3 regions of the Streptomyces sp. NPDC051322 genome follow, and region 2 is predicted to be linked to each of the others. Evidence: riboswitches for the same ligand, from Rfam matches in the RefSeq annotation. Region 2 holds a riboswitch; each other region holds the start of a gene.
The links. A riboswitch is a leader RNA that binds a small molecule or an ion and turns the genes downstream of it on or off. The one in region 2 is predicted to bind thiamine pyrophosphate.
Positions count from the first base shown of each region.

Region 1: linked by a shared signal. The riboswitch ahead of AB0436_RS11350 (cytosine permease) and the one ahead of thiO (glycine oxidase ThiO) in region 2 are both predicted to bind thiamine pyrophosphate.
Region 3: linked by a shared signal. The riboswitch ahead of thiC (phosphomethylpyrimidine synthase ThiC) and the one ahead of thiO (glycine oxidase ThiO) in region 2 are both predicted to bind thiamine pyrophosphate.

Region 1 covers NZ_JBFBAK010000004.1:41,678-43,941, reverse strand. The annotation lists gene AB0436_RS11350 (cytosine permease) at 1-1,268, opposite strand, end outside; TPP riboswitch at 1,326-1,420, opposite strand; gene AB0436_RS11345 (beta-L-arabinofuranosidase domain-containing protein) at 1,763-2,264, shown strand, end outside.
Region 2 covers NZ_JBFBAK010000001.1:316,884-319,147, reverse strand. The annotation lists gene thiS (sulfur carrier protein ThiS) at 1-113, opposite strand, end outside; gene thiO (glycine oxidase ThiO) at 110-1,300, opposite strand; TPP riboswitch at 1,298-1,411, opposite strand; gene AB0436_RS01455 (FAD-dependent oxidoreductase) at 1,577-2,264, shown strand, end outside.
Region 3 covers NZ_JBFBAK010000003.1:189,112-191,375, forward strand. The annotation lists gene thiC (phosphomethylpyrimidine synthase ThiC) at 1-1,128, opposite strand, end outside; TPP riboswitch at 1,121-1,245, opposite strand; gene AB0436_RS09085 (YibE/F family protein) at 1,315-2,264, shown strand, end outside.

The DNA.
Region 1 (2,264 bases), on a different contig from region 2:
TAATAGGCGAGGTCGGCACCGTGCAGTGCGGCAGCGACCGGACCGGTGTAGAGGCCGGTGTTCATGAACGGAACCGCTGCGGCGAAGGCGGCGCAGAAGGCCACCAGCGCGGCCCGGCCGGACGGGGAACGGTTGCTCCCGGTGGCCAGGTCGACAGGCGCACCCGTCCGGGCCCGGGCCAGCCAGTCCACCACCACGACGGCCACGAAGCCCGGAATCCAGTAGCCGACGAACAACAGCACGTTCTGGAACCGGGCCGTGGTGTCGGCGGCGTGCATCCACAGGACCAGCGGGAAGCCGAGTGCGGCGGCGAGAGCCGCCGCGAGCGGACGCGGGACGCGCAAGCCGATGGTCTGCAGGGCCAGCGAGCCGCTGTAGTCGTTCATCGCATTGCTGCACAGCGCGGCGAGCGCCACGGCCAGCAGCCCCAGTCCGCCGAGTACGCCACCACCCAACAACGCGTCGACACCCCGCGCGGTCTGGTCCGTAAAGACCGATGCTCCCCACAGACCGAGCGTCTGCACGGCCACGAAGGACACACTGACGCCGAGGAGCGTGTACCAGAACATGCGCGGGCGTGACGTGCTGCGCGGCAGATAGCGGCTGAAGTCACTGGCATACGGCGCCCACGACAGCGCCAGACTCAGCGCGATCGTGCTGGTCAGGACGAAAGCGCCGACACGGTCGGCACCGTGGGCGCTGCCGGTGGCCGCGGGATGGGCGCTGTGCGGGAGTCTGACGGCCAGGGCGATGAACGCGGCAGCGAGCACGAAGGTCATCAGCTTCTGCAGCCGGTGAATGGCCTCGTATCCCAGCACGCCGAGCGCCCCCTGCCCCAGCATCATCACCAGCACGCCCAGCCAGAAGGGCCAGCCGCAGAGCCGGGCCAGTGCGTCCCCGCCGAACAGTCCGATCAGAGCATCCCAGGCAACCGAGGAAAGCCACTGCAGTAGCCCCGGCACCGCTACGGAGCGGCCGAACGCGAGTTGGGCCAGCGGGAGTTGGCCCGCGCCGGTCCGACTTCCCCAGGTGCCGAGGTATGCGGTGGGAACGGCGCCGACCAGGGTGCCCAGCACCACGGCCAGCAGCGCGGTGGGCAGGTCCAGGCCGAGCGCGATCCCCACGGTGCCGGTGAACACACCGGTCATCGTCAGATTCGGAGCGAACCATACGGTGAACAGCCGCCCGGGGCCGCCATAGCGATGGTGCTCCGGCACCGGCGTGATACCGCGCGCCTCGACACGCAGGTCGCCGGGCGCGGCAGGCATCCGGCCGTCGAAGACGGAGCGCGAGCCGGTGTCCGGCGTGCCGCTCGGAGCAGGTGGCAATGACATGTCTGACATCCCTCCGCCAGTGCTAACTGGTTCAGGTTCGGCGGGTGTGATCTCAGCCCCTGGGCGGGGCACCCCGTGTCCGGTACGCCGGTCAGGCTAACGTGCCGCGCCAAGACCTCTGCGCGGAGGGTGTGTCTCGTGCGCCCGTGGTGGGCTGGGGCGCTATGCCCGGGCGAGGGCAACGCCGGACGCGATAAGGGCAGTTGGGAACCGAAGTGGGTCTGCGTCAGGCGTTGACGACCATGTTCGGGGATCCTATGGTCTCCTCGTCCGAAGTTACGTTCATTGTTCGATATAACGAACGCTGAGTGTGCGAGGAGACCGCCGTGAGCCGCATCCACGAACCAACCCCCGCCCCCACCCGGAACCTCGGCCCGCTGGGCAGACGGCATTTCATCGCGACCGCCGCCACCGGCGCCGCGGCCGCGATGCTCACCGCAAACAGCGCCGGTACAGCGCAGGCGAGTGCCTCCCGTGCCGACGTCCCCGCCCGGCCCGCACCGGCGAGCGACAGCACCAGCCACCCGTTCCCGCTCGACGCCGTGACCCTGCTCCCGAGCGCCTTCCGCGACAATCAGTCGCGTAACACCGCCTATCTCCACTTCGTGGACATCGACCGGTTGCTGCACACCTTCCGCCGCAACGTCGGCCTGGCGAGCAGCGCACAGCCATGCGGCGGATGGGAGGCCCCGGACGTCGAACTGCGTGGCCACAGCACCGGCCATCTGCTGTCCGGCCTCGCCCTCACCTACGCCAACACGGGGGACCGGGCGCTGCGCGACAAGGGCCGCGAGCTGGTCGCCGCGCTCGCCGAATGCCAGGCCGCGTCCCCGCAGGCCGGATACGGCACCGGGTACCTGTCGGCGTTCCCGGAGAGCTTCTTCGACCGCCTCGAGGCCGGAACCGGCGTCTGGGCGCCGTACTACACGA
Region 2 (2,264 bases):
CCGGCCGGTGCCCGGGTCACGGTGGCGACCAGCAGATCGAGGGTGGTGCCCGGTGCGACGCGTTGCGCGGCACCGTTCACGGAGACCGAGACGGAAGCGTTCGGAGCGGTCATACGGGCTGCTCCTGCCGTGCGGATGAGAAACGCCGCGGCGTGAAGGGACCGGCCTCGGCGGGGAGTTCGCCGGTGGTGAGGAACTCGGCCATCACATCGCCTGTCACCGGAGTCAGCAGCACGCCGTTGCGGTAGTGGCCGGTGGCCAGGTGGAGTCCGGGCAGCGCCGTCGGGCCGAGCAACGGGGCGTTGTCGGGCGACGCCGGACGCAGACCCGCCCGGGTCTCGGTGAGCGGTAGCTCGGTGATGCCGGGAACCAGTTCATGCGCGTCGCGCAGCAGTTCGTACACGCCGCCCGCGGTGACCGTGGTGTCCCAGCCGAGCTCCTCGCTGGTGGCGCCGACGACGAGTTCGCCGTTCTCCCGGGGCACGAGATAGAGGTGGCTGCCGCGTACCACCGCGCGGACCGTACGGCTGAGGAAGGGCGCGAAAGCCTCCGGCACAGTGAGCCGCAGCACCTGGCCCTTGACCGGGCGGACGGGCGGCAGCACGTCGTCCGGTACCCCGGCGAGCTTCCCGCTGAGGCTGCCCGCCGCCAGCACCACCTGGCCGGCGCCGAGCGCACCGCCGGCCGCCAGCACCACACCGGTGGCCCGGCCCCCGCGCACGGTCAGTTCGGCCACGTGGTCGCGCCGGAAATCCACCCCGGCCCGCTCGCACGCCGTGACCAGAGCTGCCGCGAGCCGCCGCGGGTCGATCTGGTGGTCGCCGTCGACCCGCAGACCGCCGCGTACACCCGGCGCCAGCATCGGCTCCAGACGCCGGCATTCGCGCCCGGTGAGCCACTCGGAGGTCAGCCCCGAGCGCTGCTGCAGGGCGTGCAGTTCACGCAGGTGCGCCCGGTCGTCGGCATCGAGCGCGACGGCGAGGGTACCGCAGGTGCGATAGCCCAGATCCTGACCGGACGCCTCCGCCAACTCGGCGGCGAACGCCGGATAACGGCGGGCGGACTCCAGATTGAGGCCGAGCAGCACCTGCTCGCCGTAGTGCAGTTCGGTGACGGCGGCCAGCATGCCGGCGGCGACCTGCGCCGCTCCGCCGCCCGGTGCCGGATCGACGACAGTGGTGCGCAGTCCGCGCTGCGCCGAGCGCCAGGCGGTGACGAGACCGATGATCCCGCCCCCGACGATCAGCACGTCCGGCAGTACGTCCGGAACCGTGTCTGCAAAAGCTCTGTCCGCGTGCATGGGCGTCCAGCCCCTCCCTTCGCCGGCATGACCCGGATCAGGTTCGTACGGTCGGAGGCCGTCGCAGCCTCCCTCTCAGCCCGGTGCGCCCGGACTCCCGCGAGTGGTTTAGCTTGGCCAGCCTAACCCCAGGTTTCCGTCGGCCGTAAGACCGGCCGCCCCCCACGTGCCGGCCGGTCCAGGGGAGCAGGCGCTGGGCCCGCGGTTCTGACGGTATTCGGCTGATTGAGGTAACGGGTGAGTGAGCAGAGGCACGTCGTCATCGTCGGCGCCGGCATGGCCGGCGTGCAGACCGCGGTCGCGCTGCGGGACCAGGGCTTCACCGGCGCTGTCACGCTGGTCGGCGACGAACCGCACCAGCCGTACGACAGGCCGCCGCTGTCCAAGGCCGTGCTGCTCGGCAAGGCCGACGGATCCGCCTTCGACGTGGACTTCGACGCACTCGGTGTGACCCTGCTGCTGGAGCGCGAGGTGACCGGGCTGCGGGCATCGGACCACCAACTGGACACCACGCAGGGCCCGGTGGCGTACGACGTCCTGGTCGTCGCCACCGGCGCCCGCCCGGTCACGCTGCCCGGCAGCGAGCACCTCCCCGATGTCCATCTGCTGCGCACCCTCGACGACGCGACCCGGCTGCGGGCGGTCCTCGCCGCCCAGCACGACGTGGTGGTCGTCGGTGCTGGCTGGATCGGCGCGGAGTTCGCGACGGCCGCCCGCGAGGCCGGCTGCGCCGTGACCGTCGTCGAGGCGACCGGGCAGCCCCTGGCCGGAGCACTGCCCGCCGGGATCGCGGCGCCCATGGCCGACTGGTACGCGGACAGCGGCGCCGAACTGCTCACGCACGCCCGGGTGTCCCGGGTCGAGCCCGGTGCCGTGGTGCTGGAGTCCGGACGCAGGCTGACCGCCGGGGCCGTGCTCGTCGGCATCGGCGCACGGCCGGCCACCGGCTGGCTCGCCGGCTCCG
Region 3 (2,264 bases), on a different contig from region 2:
CTGCGCCTCGTCGTTGGCGTCCGCGATCGACCCGGGCCGCAGTCCGTCGCCGAGCGAGTAGGTCACGTCGTAGGAGGCGAGGATGTCGGAGAGCTCCTCGAAGTTCTCGTAGAGGAACGACTCCTTGTGATGCGCCAGGCACCAGGCGGCCATGATCGACCCGCCGCGCGAGACGATCCCGGTCTTGCGACGCGCGGTGAGCGGCACATACGCCAGCCGCACGCCGGCGTGCACCGTCATGTAGTCGACACCCTGCTCGGCCTGCTCGATGACGGTGTCCTTGTAGATCTCCCAGGTCAGTTCCTCGGCCCGGCCGTCGACCTTCTCCAGGGCCTGGTAGAGGGGCACGGTGCCGATCGGGACGGGGGAGTTGCGCAGCACCCATTCACGGGTGGTGTGGATATTGCGTCCGGTCGACAGGTCCATGACGGTGTCGGCGCCCCACTTGGTGGCCCAGGTCATCTTGTCCACCTCCTCCTCGATGGAGGAAGTGACCGCGGAGTTACCGATGTTGGCGTTGACCTTCACCAGGAAGCGCTTGCCGATGATCATCGGCTCGATCTCCGGATGGTTGACGTTGACCGGGAGCACGGCCCGGCCGGCCGCGATCTCCTCCCGGACGACCTCGGGGGAGACGTTCTCGCGGATCGCGACGTACTCCATCTCCGGGGAGATCTCACCGCGCTTGGCGTACGCGAGCTGGCTCACCGCGCGGCCGTCGCGACCCCGCCTGGGCTGTCGTGGCCGGCCCGGGAAGACCGCGTCGAGTCCGCGTAGATCACCGTCTCCGCCACGGAGCAGGCCCCCGCGCGGAGACGTGTGCTTGAGTCCGTCGTCCTCGGGACGGACCGGGCGGCCCGCGTACTCCTCGGTGTCGCCCCGGCCGATGATCCAACTCTCCCGCAGCGGGGCCAGCCCGCGGCGTACGTCCGTTTCAACGGTGGGGTCGGTGTACGGACCTGACGTGTCGTACAGCGTCACGTGCTGCCCGTTGGTGAGGTGTACCTGCCGGACCGGCACCCTGAGGTCGGCCCTCGAGCCCTCCGGGCCCAGGACATACCCCTTGTGCCAGCCGGGCTTGCGCTCGTTGCTGTCGTTGGCAGGCGTGTGTGCGTCCACTGTGGTCATCAGACCTACTCCCTACGCCGGCATTACCCGGTAACAGGTTCGGCGGTCGGCGCAGCTACAGCGAATGCTGGTCAGCGCCCTCTCAGCCCGGTGCTCCGAGCTCCCGCGTGTGCAAAGGTGCCCCCCACGCTAGCGCCATCCCGGCCATGCTGAACAGAGGGCCTCTCTTCTTGCGATGATCCGCCAGTGACCTCGCTCCTGGATCCGCACGACCGGACATCCGGCCATCCCGCCGGGCACACGCACAGCCATGGCCCTGCGGCTCCGGTGTCCAAGCACCTCCGCAAGATCATCGCGGCCGTGCTGATCCCCTTCTCCGGGGCGGTGATCGTCGGCCTCCTCGTGCTCTGGCCCGGCGGCGCGCCGCCGCACGCACGGACCGGAGTCGGCTTCGACCGGCAGACGCAGCAAGCACGAGTGATCGGCGTCACCGCTGTGGACTGCAAGGACGTGCATGCCAGTCAGGCACCGACCACCCGAGACTCCACCACCGGCGCGGAGGCGGGCACGTCAACAGGGGAGTGCAGTAAGGCGAAGGTCGAGGTGGAGACCGGCAAGGACAAGGGCAGGATCTTCACCGAGATCGTCCAGCCGGACGCACCACGGCAGTTGCACCAGGGGCAGGGAGTGGTGGTGGCGTACGCGCCCGACGCACCGCACGACCTGCAGTATGCGGTGTCCGATGTGGACCGGAAGTTCCCGATGGCCCTGCTCGCCGGAGTCTTCGCGCTGGTGGTGGTCGCCGTGGGCAGGATGCGGGGGGCGATGGCCCTGGTCGCGCTGGTCGTCAGCTTCGCCGTGCTGACGCTCTTCATCCTGCCCGCCATCCTGCACGGGTCGGATCCGCTGATCGTCGCCGTAGTGGGTGCGAGTGCGATCATGCTGGTCGCGCTCTACACCTGCCACGGGCTCAGCGCCCGTACCTCGGTCGCCGTCATCGGCACCCTGGTGTCGCTGTTGCTGATCGGCCTGCTCGGCTCACTGTTCACCGGTTGGGCGAGTCTGTCCGGCAACACCGATGACAGCACCGGTCTCATCCACGGTCTGTATCCGCAGATCAGTATGAGCGGGCTGCTGCTGGCCGGCATCATCATCGGCTCGCTGGGCGTGCTGGACGACGTGACGGTCACTCAGAC